Regions from separate parts of the Herbaspirillum sp. 1130 genome, predicted to be linked through region 3. Evidence: predicted binding sites of a transcription regulator. Region 3 holds the regulator's gene; each other region holds the start of a gene.
The links. The regulator FliA, encoded in region 3, starts transcription of late flagellar genes. The targets are predictions, from matches to a motif close to CTAAAGTTTNNNNNNNNNNNGCCGNTA.

Region 1 (4,117 bases), on a different contig from region 3:
TCGACGCCATGTGGACCAAGTGGTTCGGTCCCAAGACCAAGTTCAATATTCCTCGCGACAAGAAGCTGACGCCCATTTCGGCATTCCGCCAGGCGGGCTGACGGCATCATTCGATCCGGGTGCTGCGGCGTCCGTTTCCTTGCTTGGTTTTCCTCGCGCACGGACAGAGCAACAGAGCAATAGAGAACAGAGCGACAGAGCAGGTTCATGGCAGTTACTTCCGCATCGTCTTCCACTTCCCCCGATCATCATGACGGCCTGCCGCCGCGCCAGCGGCTGCTGGCCATTGCCACGGTGGTGCTGGGCCTGAGCATCGCGGTGCTCGACGGCTCCATCGCCAATCTGGCGTTGCCGGTCATGGCCACCGACCTGAAAGCCAGCGATGCAGATGCCATCTGGGTCATCAACAGCTACCAGATCGCCATGGCGGTGTGCCTGCTGCCGCTGGCCTCGCTGGGCGAAGTGATCGGCTACCGGCGCGTCTACCTGGGCGGCTTGTTCCTGTTCACCCTGGCCTCGCTGGCCTGCGCGGCCAGCGGCGACATGCTGCAACTGAGCCTGGCGCGGGTGCTGCAGGGGCTGGGGGCGGCTGGCATCCTGTCGGTCAATACCGCGCTGATCCGCTTCATCTATCCGGCCCGGCAGCTGGGCCGGGCCATCGGCTACAACGCGCTGGTGGCCGGGACCGGCAATGCGCTGGGGCCCACCGTGGCCGGAGTCATCCTGCATCTGGGCTCGTGGCACTGGCTGTTCCTCATCAACATCCCGCTCGGGCTGGCGGCGCTGGCCGTGGGCAGCCGCGCCTTGCCGTTCAATCCCTTGTCGGCCCGCCGTTTCGATCGTCAGTCGGCGCTGCTGTGCATGGCCTTCATCGGCTTGCTGCTCTACACCATCGATGCCATCGGCCACCTGCAAGGCGGCTGGGTGGTGGCGGGCTGCGCGCTGCTGACCGCCATCAGCCTGGCATTGCTGCTCAAGCTGCAGTCGCCGAGCGCGCCCATGCTGCCGCTGGACCTGCTGCGCATCCCCTTGTTTGCCTTGTCGATCGGGACCTCGTTCTGCTCCTTTGCAGCGCAGATGGCGGTCTTCGTGATGTTGCCCTTCATGCTGCAGAATCATCTGGGTATGGGCGCCGCGCGTGCGGGCATGCTGCTGACGGCCTGGCCGGTGGCTGTTGCGCTGACCGGCGTGGTGGCCGGCAAGCTGTCGGACCGCGTCGCTGCGGGTTTGCTGGGGGGGATCGGGCTGGCCGTGATGTGCCTGGGATTGCTGGCCTTGCTGACGGTGGACCGCAGCACGCCCGATGGCCTGATGCTGTCCATGTTTGCGGTGTGCGGTATCGGCTTCGGACTGTTCCAGTCGCCCAACAACCGCACCATGATCAGTGCCGCGCCGCGTGAACGGACCGGCGGAGCCAGCGGCATGCTGGGCACGGCACGCCTGACCGGGCAGACCGTGGGGGCGTCGGTGGTGGCGATGCTGATGGGGTTCTCGGGCTCGCCGTATGCGCTGGTCCTGTGCTTTGCCGCCGCCCTGGCGGGCGCGGCCAGCCTGGTCAGCCTGTCGCGGCTGCGTTATTGAGCGGGAGGACCGGGCAGGGCGTTGAGACCGGGTTTGCCGGGCTTACAGCGCCGGTGCCACCGTCTCGCCGTGCGCATGCTGGTGCGCGGCATGGGCCGCCACGGAGAGCGCCATGCTGAGATAGTTTTCGCTGCGGCGGCGCTGCTGCGCCTGCTGCTGTTCCAGCGCAAACAATTGCTGGTAGAGATTGCGGATCTGCTGCTGCAGCAACTGGCGCTGCTGCTTGCCATCCCGGTTGCCCGGGAAACGCGCCAGGGACTGCGCCTGCTGCTGCAGGAGCAGGATGCGATGGCTCAATTGCGCCACCAGCTCGGCGGGGTCATGGTCCAGCGTGTCTGCCACTGCGACTTCGGCGTGGGCAGGTTGTTCTTGTTCATACGCGACGTTCATGCGAACTCCAGCCCAAAGGGGCGCAAGGATTGCAAGGGGACTGCGATAGTGCCTTCGCTTTGTTTTACGGCAGCCACGCGGACATCTTGAGCCACGGAAAGTAAAAAAAGTAAAGGCGCAGTCCCGTAAAGGGTGCTGCGCCTTCGACATGCGGGCGGCCTCAGGGCGGCCCGCAGTGGCTTCGGTCAGGGGATCAGATCACGCCACGGCGCATCTGGTCCAGCTCGATGGATTCGAACAGGGCCTTGAAATTGCCCTCGCCGAAGCCGTCATTGCCCTTGCGCTGGATGATTTCATAGAACACCGGCCCGATCAGGTTCTGCGTGAAGATCTGCAGCAGCAGGCCCTGGCCATCGGTGGGCGCGCCGTCGATCAGGATCTTCAGTTCACGCAAGGCAGCCAGGTCTTCGCCATGGCCGGGGATGCGGCGTTCCACCAGGTCATAGTAGGTGGCGATGGTGTCCTGCAGCGGCACGCCGCGGGCGTAGAGGGCACGCACGGTCTGGTAGATGTCGTCGGTGCCCAGGGCGATGTGCTGGATGCCTTCGCCGTTGTACTGCTTGATGAATTCCTCGATCTGCGACTTGTCGTCGGCACTCTCGTTGATGGGGATGCGGATCTTGCCACAGGGGCTGGTCATGGCGCGCGAACGCAGGCCGGTGACCTTGCCCTCGATGTCGAAATACTTGATCTCGCGGAAATTGAACAGGCGCGTATAGAACGACGACCAGGTATCCATCGCGCCGCGCATGACGTTGTGGGTCAGGTGGTCGATGTAGGTCAGGCCCACGCCCTTGGGATTGCGCTCCACGTTCGGGAAGAACTGGAAGTCGACGTCATAGATGGAGCCATTGTCGCCATAGCGGTCCACCAGATAGAGCAGCGAGCCGCCGATGCCGCGAATGGCAGGAATGTTCAGTTCCATCGGGCCCAGCTTGGCTTCCACGCCTTCGGCACCGAGTTCGAGTGCACGTTTGTACACATGGGCCGCATCCTTGACGCGGAAGGCCATGGCGTTCACCGAAGCCCCGTGCACCTGGGCGAAGGCGGCGGCATTGCTGCCGGGTTCGCCGTTGAGGATGAAGTTGATCTGGCCCTGGCGATACAGGGTCACATTCTTGGAGCGGTGGCGCGCCACGGCGGTGAAGCCCATCAGCTCCAGCACGGCGGCAATGCCGGCCGGGTCGGCGGCGGTGTACTCGACGAACTCGAAGCCATCGGTGCCCATGGGATTGTCGAACAGGTCGCCGCTGGCGCGGGCAGGGGAATTGGCGGCTGCGGTGGCGAACTGGGTGTCTGCGTGGCCCATCTGGTGTCTCCTCGTGTGGGGAGGGCCGGCAAGCGCGGCCCATGCGAGGAGTTTATTGCGTCAAGACTGCAATTTGTGATTGTTTTTTGCGCGATATATTAGATAATATGCACAAATAATTCTTAAATATGAACTTTGGAGAGACAAATGAGCATCATCAACGTGGACCGCTACGACCTGGCCTTGCTGACCGAACTGCAGCGAGATGGCCATATTACCAATAGCGCCCTCGGTCTGAAAGTCCACCTGTCCACTTCGCAGATCAGCCGCCGCGTGCAGCGGCTGGAAGAAGCCCATGTCATCGAACGCTACACCGCCGTGCTGGACCCGGCCGTGGTCGGTCTGGGCGTGACCGCGTTCACCACCGTGACCCTGGACCGCCAGGGCGAAACCCGAGGCGAACTCTTCGAGAAGGCCGTGGAAACGATGCCGGAGGTGACCGAATGTTTCTCCGTCACGGGCGAGGGCGATTATATCCTGCGCATCGTGGCCCCCGACCTGGCGGCCTTCTCTGAATTCATGATGACGCGCCTGCTGCGCCTGCCGGGCGTGACCAACGTCAAGTCCAACATCACCCTCAAAAAGGTCAAGCAGTCCCATGAACTGCCGCTGGAACACGTGATGCAGCCGGTGAAGTCGCGCCAGCGCATCCGCTTCTCGCAGTGAGGCTTCAAAAAGCATGATGCCCTTATTCAATGATTGGATGCCTCAATCATTGAATAATCGAATGATGCTTTTTATCAGGCTTTTCTCCGTTTCTGATCCGGCTCAGGAATTCAAAAGCAATCGCCGGAGTGCCGCCCCGTCAGCGCAGGCCTAGAATCAGTGGCATCCGAT
Region 2 (4,117 bases), 1.3 Mb from region 3:
TGATGCGGCGGTTGATCGGGTTGAACGGATCTTCCTTGTCCAGGAGCACTGCCGAGGACAGGCCCACCACCCGCAGCACCTTCGATTCGTCCATGCCGCCGGTAATGAGTTCGCGGCGCGAGGCATTGGCGCGGTCAGCCGACAGTTCCCAGTTGCTGTAGCCCTTCTCGCCGCGCGAATAAGGCGTGGCATCGGTGTGGCCGGACAGGCTGATCTTGTTGGGCACGTCGTTCAATGTGCGGCCGATCTCGTGCAGGATTTCCTTGGTGTAGGGCTGCAGCTGTGCACTGGCCAGGGCAAACATGGGACGGTTCTTTTCGTCCACGATCTGGATGCGCAGGCCTTCCGAGGTAATGTCGATCAACAGCTGGTTCTTGAACTGCTTCAAGGTCGGATTGGAATCGATGGCCTTTTCCAGGCGCGACTTCAGTTCTTCCAGCCGGGTGCGCTCGGCGCGCTCCAGCTCCTGCTGTGCCTGTTTCAGGTTCTGCTTGCGCGAGACCACATCGTTCTCGCCCTTGCGCAGCTGGCCGTCCTGGCGGGTCAGATCCTTGCCGCCGCCGGGCAGCACCGTGTTGGCATCACCACTGCCGGAACCACCGGCCATGGCCACCTTCAGCGGCGTCTTGAAGTATTCGGCAATACCGTTCAGGTCGCCTTTGGCGGTCGATCCCAGCAGCCACATCAGCAGGAAGAAGGCCATCATCGCAGTCACGAAGTCGGCGTACGCAATCTTCCAGGCGCCACCATGGTGACCCCCGCCGCCTTTCTTGATCCGCTTGACGATAATGGGACGTAGACCTTCGTCGGCCATGCCTGTGCTCCTGCTTCAATACTGATGTCTGTGTGAATCGACCTGCCTGCCGGCCTCCCCTGGCCGGCCTGCTGACCGCTTACTTGCCCTTGGCCTGCTTGACGTGTTCTTCCAGCTCGAGGAAGGTCGGACGTTCGGTCGAGAACAGGACCTTGCGGCCGAATTCGATCGACAGTGCCGGCGCGTAGCCATTCAGGCTCGCCAGCAACGTCACCTTCACGCACTGGTAGATCTTGGTCGATTCGTGCAGCTTCTGTTCCAGCAAACTGGAGAGCGGGCCCACGAAACCGTAGGCCAGCAGAATACCGAGGAAGGTACCAACCAGCGCGTGTGCGATCAGCATGCCCAGCTCGGAGGGAGGGATACCCACCGACTCCATGGTGTGCACCACGCCCATCACCGCCGCCACGATACCGAAGGCCGGCATGCCGTCGCCCAGCTTGGCGATGCAGTGCACCGGAATCTCGCCCTCGTGATGGTGGGTCTCGATTTCGTTGTCCATCAGGTTTTCAATCTGGAACGCATCCATGTTGCCCGACACCATCAGGCGCAGGTAATCGGTCATGAACTCGATCAGGTGATGATCGGCCAGCACGCCAGGGTACTTGCTGAAGATGGGGCTGCTTTCCGGCTCTTCGATGTCGCCTTCGATCGACATCAAACCCTCTTTACGGGATTTGGTGAGGATCTCGAACAGCAGCGCCATCAGCTCCATGTACAGCGCCTTGGTGTAGGTGCTGCCCTTGAAGACTGTCGGCAAAGCCTTCATGGTGGCCTTGATGGCCTTGGTGTTGTTACCGACCAGGAAAGCGCCGGCGGCGGCGCCGCCGATCATGAGCAGTTCGAGTGGCTGGAACAGTGCCCCCAGGTGGCCGCCCGACAGGGCAAAGCCGCCGAAGACGGACCCCATGACCACGATATATCCAATGATGACTAGCAAGTGCCTACTCCCGTCCCTGTGGCGTTGAGTGTATTTTCACGTTCGTCAGATTACAGGTATTCCAGTCAAGCAAATGGGGGAATACATATCCGAAAAACGCCCTTCCTTTTCGATTTACGGCTGAATTGGCGCAAACTTGATACGTCGCGTCTCGCAGCCCCTGTAAAGGGTCTCTTTACCTGTGTCGCCTCACATGCGCCATCCGTGCAGCACCCTGCCCCCGTGCTCCGGTTCGACCACCACATCCGGGGTGGTACCGGGGATATGAAATTCGTAGCTCAGAAGCAGTGTCCCCGGCTTCATCTCGGCGCGCGCCTTGTGCCACAGCGCCTCCATCGCCGCCGGTGACAGATAGGCAAACACCACGTCATAGTCACCAAAATCCAGCAGCAGGTAGTCGCCGCGCACGAAGCGGCAGCGATTGCCCGCCAGTGCCGCCCGCAGCCGGCTCACCAGCCACGGCAATGGCGCGATCTCGATGCCGGTGAATTCACTCTCGGGCCGGCGGCGCGACAGGTCCAGCACGGCACCGCCCAGGCCACTGCCGATATCCATGAAACGGATCGGCCGCCCCTCGGGCAAGAGACCCGCCACCGCATCCCAGGCAGTCTGCCCGGAAGGGTAGAACGGCACCTGGCTGCGAAAGGTCGACCAGAACAGCACCAGCATGAAGAGGAACACCGCCAGGAACACCCACGACGGCAGGTGCAACTGACCCACGCCCAACGCCGCCAGCGGGAACACCAGCAGGATCAGCCACCACCACGCGGCCATGCGGCGCAGTCGTGCCAGCAGCGCAGCGATCACGCCATGCAGCAGGGAAGTCTGGAGGGGGGAAAGAGGAGCGAGACCGGCGCGCTGGAACAGCACGTCCAGCACGTTGGCACCGATCAGGCCCAGCACGAACAGCAGCAAGGCCTGGATGGCCGGCGCCTGCCACAGGGGCCTGCGCCCGGCACCGGGGTGATTCTCAGGTTCGGACATCGAGGCAATCGGCCTTATTCTTTTTTGGTTGAACACCCTGGCCCATTACCGCCCTGCTGCTCGCCAGCAGCAAGGCATCGGTACATCCCTGTTCCGGCTCAGGCCACGGCGGCCAGCACCGGCTCGGTGCCCAGCGGCGCGGAAGCAGCAACCGGCATGGCGCCTTCGACCAGACCCATGATGACCGCATCCTTGGCCTTCTTGGTCTTGCCGGCGCGCGAGGGCATGTGGCACAGGCCGCACAGGTAGTCCTGATGCAGGTCCAGGCGATGCACCACGAAGTGGCCGTGGCACTTGCAGCAAGGCGTGGTCATGAGCATCTTGCTTTCGAAGAAGCGCACCAGCGTCCAGGCACGGGTCAGCGACAGCACCGGCTCGCCGGCATCGTTGTAGCCGACCTGCTCCAGGTAGAGCTTGTAGGCCTTCATGACGGCCTCGATGCCACTGATGCGGGCATGCTCGATCAGGTAGCGGTGAATGTTGATGAACAGCGAAGAATGGATATTGGGCTGCCAGGTGATGAACCAGTCCGTCGAGAACGGCAGCATGCCCTTGGGTGGCGAGACCCCCTTCAATTCCTTGTACAGCTTCAGCAGTCGCTCGCGCGACAGCGAGGTTTCCGATTCCAGCAACTGGAGGCGTGCCCCCAGATTGATCAGTTCAATGGCCAACTGAATTTCCTGCGCCTCTGTCACAACGCTCTTTTTAGCCATGGTGCAACCCCCCGGTGATTTCGTAATAAAACTGCCTGACCCCAATTCGCCGGCCCCGGGCGGGCGAACTTTCAGGCATGAATGCAAGACTGAAACTGAATAACTCTGTAGAACGTCTTCCCCTCCGGCGCGTTGACTGTCCCTGGCCGCGCCGGCCATGCTTTTTGTCTTGTTGTTTTACGAAATTTGCTCGCCGGGCTGGCAGGCCATCAGGATGGCTGCGTGTGACTGCGCCAGGCTCTTGTCCTTGTTGTAGTTGGTCAGCATGCCGAGGATGGCGCCGTCGTCGAAACGGAAACGGGTCAACATCATGTTGGTCGCCGCCAGCTTCATGATCTGCACGTTGGACAAGCCTTCGATCAGATCGGCAATCTCGGCGCTGATACCCAAACGGAAGATTGCGGTCGGTTTGTCCGAACGGATCATTTGCTGCGCCAGCATGAGATAGCTCAGGTTGGCATCGCGGATCTCCGCCATCATGTCGTTGGTATTCATTTGCACCCCACCTCGGTAAGTACTTCCTACGGCTCACGCGGCTGAACGCTGCATCGAGCTGCTTACAATCGCTTACATTTACTTGACTGCAAGCCAATTCTGAGGGGGGCAGGACAGGCGGGAAATTAGACTTGGTCGGTATTTTTAGACGGAGAGAAGCCCGAGCATCTT
Region 3 (4,117 bases):
GCGCGCTGCGTGATGCGCCACGGCTCCGGCAAGCTGGCCCTGATCACGACCGACGGCTACCGTATCGGTGGTTACGAACAACTGCGCATCTACGGCAAGATCCTTGGCGTGATGGTGCACTCGGTCAAGGATGAGACCGACTTGCGCATCGCCCTGGAAGAACTCAAAGGCAAGCACACCGTACTGATCGACACCGCCGGTGTCGGCCAGCGCGACCAGATGGTGGCCGAGCAGGACGCCATGCTGGCCGGTGCCGGCGTGGACATCAAGCGCCTGCTGTGCCTGAATGCCACCGCCACCGGCGGTACGCTCAATGAAGTGGTACATGCCTATTCCAGCTCCGGGCTGGCCGGCTGCATCATCACCAAGCTGGACGAAGCCGCCACCATCGGCAACGTGCTGGATGTGGTGATCCGCCACAAGCTCAACCTGCATTACGTGGCCAATGGCCAGCGCGTGCCCGAAGACCTGCATGTGGCCAACAAGCTCTACCTGGCCGACCGTGCCTTCAAGCAGAAGCGTGAAACCGCCCCTTTCGAATTCCAGGAAGGTGAGTTGCCGGGCGTGATCGGTCCTACTGCCATGTCCATGAATGACCGGGGACTGCGTGAGGTGAGCTTTGGCTAGTTACGATATCGACCAGGCAGCAGGGCTGCGCCGGATGCTGGAGCGTCCGGTGCCCAGGCTGTTCACCTTCTTCTCGGTGCTGGGTGAGGAAGAGAAGAGTGCCATGCTCATCAATCTGGCGGCGTCCCTGTCGCAGGCCAAGCACAGCGTGCTGGTGGTGGATGGCGACGTTGCCACGACCGGTCTGCTGACCCGCATCGGCCTGCGTCACGACGTGGCGACGCTGCAGGAAGTGGCGCGGATGGAGCGTCCCATGGCGGAAGCCACACGGCTCCTGCCGGAAGGTTTTTCGATGGCGCGCATCGCCCGCCGCAGCGTGCCCTCGGCGACCGATCCGCATGCCGGCCGTCTGGCGGAGATCTTCGACAGCCTCATCGAGCAGGCCGAGATTACGCTCGTCAATGGCGTGCTGGCGCGCGACCTGTCGCTGCCGGTGCCGACCATGGAAATGGGCGAGATCGTGATCCAGGTCTCGACCACGGCGTCTTCCATCAAGGCGGCCTATGTGCTGCTGAAGAGCTTGAGCGACCGCATCGGCCGCCGTCCCTTCAGTCTCATCGTCAACGATGCCACCGAAGCCGAAGCCCGTACCGTCTACGCCAACATGGCCCAGGCGGCCAGCCGCTACCTGGCGGCGCAGCTCAATTTCATCGGCGCGATTCCGGCGGATGACCATATTCGCCGCGCCACCGGACAGGGGCGGGCGGTGATGGACGTGTTTCCCTTCGCCGGTGCCGCGCTGGCTTTCCAGCGCCTGTCCAAGCGCTTCACGGCCGGTCCGGATGCGGCTCGCAGCAGCTACGGGATGGCCACCGACGGTGCCAGTCTGGGAGTGTGACGTGCATGTATAACGTCAAGGGAAAAAAGGGCAAGAACGACGTACTGGAGCAGCATGCGCCGCTGGTCAAGAAACTGGCGCATCAGCTCAAGGCCAAGCTGCCCCCCAGCGTAGAGGTGGACGACCTGATCCAGGCCGGCATGATGGGCTTGCTCGACGCCGTCAACCGCTACGAGGAAACCCATGGCGCGCAGTTCGAGACCTACGCCGTGCAGCGCATCCGTGGTGCCATGCTGGATGAGCTGCGCAGCAGCGACTGGCTGCCGCGCAGCATCCGCCAGAATGCGCGCAAGGTGGAAGAAGCCATGCAGTCCCTGCTGCAGCAACTGGGCCGTCAGCCGCAAGAAGCAGAAGTGGCGCAGCACATGAAGATCAGCCTGGCCGAGTATCAGTCGCTGCTGACCGACTGCGGCGGCCACCAGTTGATCTATTACGAAGATTTTCACGACGACGATGGCGGCCACGAACACTTCCTGGACCGCTACCAGACCGGTGACGGCGATGATGATCCGCTGCAGAGCCTGATCAATGGCGGTTTCCGTGAAGCCGTGGTGGATTCCATCAAGGCCTTGCCCGAGCGTGAGCAGATCCTGATGGCGCTGTACTACGAGCAGGAAATGAACCTCAAGGAAATCGGCGCCGTCATGGGCGTTTCCGAATCGCGCGTGTGCCAGTTGCACAGCCAGGCGATCTCGCGCATGCGTTCGTATCTGCGCGAGCATTCCTGGAGCGGGGTGGCCTGAGGCTGCCTGCCTTCAGGGCGCAGATCCGAGAGAGGACGCAGGACGCGTTAACGACAAAGCCCGGCAAATGCCGGGCTTTTTGTTGATGCGATCTTGCTGTGCTTCCGTGAGCGGGAGGCGGCTGAAACTTATACCACGCCCAGACGGCGTCCCGAGGACCGGATGCTGTTCTGGCCGTCCGGGCCATAGAAATTGCCGGTGCCGGTCTTGCCCTGCAGGATGGTCAGGGCGCTCTGATTGATGGACAGCTTCTTGCCGATCAGCAGGCCATTGACGCGGTTCAGTTCCTTGGCGTCCTGCGCCAGTTCGAACAGGCTGGCCCAGATCTCGCGGTCAGCGTCGCCGGCTTGCTCATTCATCCACTGTTGCATGCCGCTTTCATCTGCACTGTAGCCGAGGCTGCCCAGCAGCGCATGGCGATTGCCGGCCAGCGTGGACATTTCAGCAACGATGGCGGCCTTTTCGGTAATGATGTCGGTCAGGCCTTCGGCGGTGGCTTCCGCCAGCAGTGCCTGTTCCTGGCTCAGTTTTTCCACCAGGCGCGACAGCGCGGCGTGTTCCAGGGACAGGTTGCTGGCCGGATTCATGCGAAAGATCCTCTGAGCGGTAAAACGGGAATCAGGCCGGGCGGGCGCTGATGAGATTCTTGACGGTATCGATCACGCCGTCGGCGATCTTGTCGGCATCGATCTGGAAAGTGCCGTTGGCGATGGCCGCTTTCAGCTTTTCCACTTTTTCGGCATTGAAACCGCCGTTTTTGGTGTCCTTGGTTTCCAGCGCCTGATAGGTGCTGGACAAGCGCACGCTGTCCGAAGCCGCTTTGGTGGCGGCCGGGTCGGTGCCCGCAGGATTGGCGGCAGTCGTGTTGCGGGTCTGCGTTTGCGTCTGCTCGGTGTTGAGGGCAGCAGATTTGAGGGCGTCGTTAACGTTCACGGCAGTATTCCTTGTAGGGTGGGGGCGCTTCGCACCCGCCTGTCGTATGGATTATCGACCAGTTCTGGGCAAACTTTAACATTCCCGCACCTGAATTAAGCTGAATTCGGGTACTTTTCTTCACATTCCTGTCCGGGCGATCCGCTGCGTTTCGCGCGGGACTTGCCCTGCGGGAAATTGCTTCATATCAATAGAGAAACCGGGGCCACCGGCTCAATAGTTGATTTCCAGAATCCCGCCCGCTTTGGCAATACCGCTCACCACTTGGCCGGCCGCCGTCCGGGCCTGGGCCATCTGGCCTTCGTTGGCAGTGGTCAGGGCGCGCGCTTCGGTGGAAATCTGGAAGCCCGGGCCGATCGATACGACCCGTACCGCCTGGCCTTGCTGCACCACGCGCTGGTTGCGGATGGTGTCGAGGCGCAGCGGCGTACCGGCGCGCAGCGACATGTTGGCGACGCGGCCGATGACCTGTGATTCTTCGGTGATCACGCCGCTGGGCAGCGCCGACATGTCGCCGCGAATGCGTGTGATGTCGCTGGCGCTGATGGTCTGGCCCTGGGCCAGCGGGACCGCGGCGACCAGGTAATCCGAGATCACCTGCACGTTGGCGCGCAGGTAGATGGTCCAGGGGGAGGGGGCCACGCACTTGATGCCGACCGTGGTGCGGCCGAACAGGCGGCCACCATTGGGCATGAAGGCTTGCGGTTCAAGGCAGGCCGCCAGCGTCAGGCGTGCATCGGCGGGATCGATGGTGACCGTGACGCTGCCGGGCAAGCCCGAGGTCTGGCTTTTCAGGAATTGCTCCGCCACGTGTTGCAAGGCTTGCAAGTCCTGCTTTTGGGGGGAGTTGGGGTCGTTCTGGGCGAGCGCAGGCGCAGTCGCCCCCAGGCCGGCTGCCAGCAAGGACAGGACGGCGAAAGTGCGGCGCAGGGCGCGGAAAGCGTGTTTCATTTTGTGCAACTTGCCCGCAGGGCAT

Region 1: the regulator FliA is predicted to act here: its motif matches at 2,036-2,062, upstream of JOD78_RS16435 (FlxA-like family protein).
Region 2: the regulator FliA is predicted to act here: its motif matches at 1,869-1,895, upstream of motA (flagellar motor stator protein MotA).

The regions. Positions count from the first base shown of each region.
Region 1 covers NZ_JAFICQ010000003.1:624,494-628,610, forward strand. Annotated here, with positions in the region: gene JOD78_RS16425 (ABC transporter substrate-binding protein) at 1-101, shown strand, start outside; gene JOD78_RS16430 (MFS transporter) at 208-1,581, shown strand; gene JOD78_RS16435 (FlxA-like family protein) at 1,624-1,971, opposite strand; gene hppD (4-hydroxyphenylpyruvate dioxygenase) at 2,165-3,280, opposite strand; gene JOD78_RS16445 (Lrp/AsnC family transcriptional regulator) at 3,428-3,946, shown strand.
Region 2 covers NZ_JAFICQ010000001.1:1,459,798-1,463,914, forward strand. Annotated here, with positions in the region: gene motB (flagellar motor protein MotB) at 1-814, opposite strand, end outside; gene motA (flagellar motor stator protein MotA) at 894-1,754, opposite strand; gene JOD78_RS06345 (class I SAM-dependent methyltransferase) at 1,944-2,738, opposite strand; gene flhC (flagellar transcriptional regulator FlhC) at 2,837-3,451, opposite strand; gene flhD (flagellar transcriptional regulator FlhD) at 3,629-3,946, opposite strand.
Region 3 covers NZ_JAFICQ010000001.1:160,878-164,994, forward strand. Annotated here, with positions in the region: gene flhF (flagellar biosynthesis protein FlhF) at 1-627, shown strand, start outside; gene JOD78_RS00785 (antiactivator of flagellar biosynthesis FleN protein) at 662-1,465, shown strand; gene JOD78_RS00790 (RNA polymerase sigma factor FliA) at 1,471-2,208, shown strand; gene JOD78_RS00795 (flagellar protein FlgN) at 2,337-2,795, opposite strand; gene flgM (flagellar biosynthesis anti-sigma factor FlgM) at 2,827-3,141, opposite strand; gene flgA (flagellar basal body P-ring formation chaperone FlgA) at 3,355-4,092, opposite strand.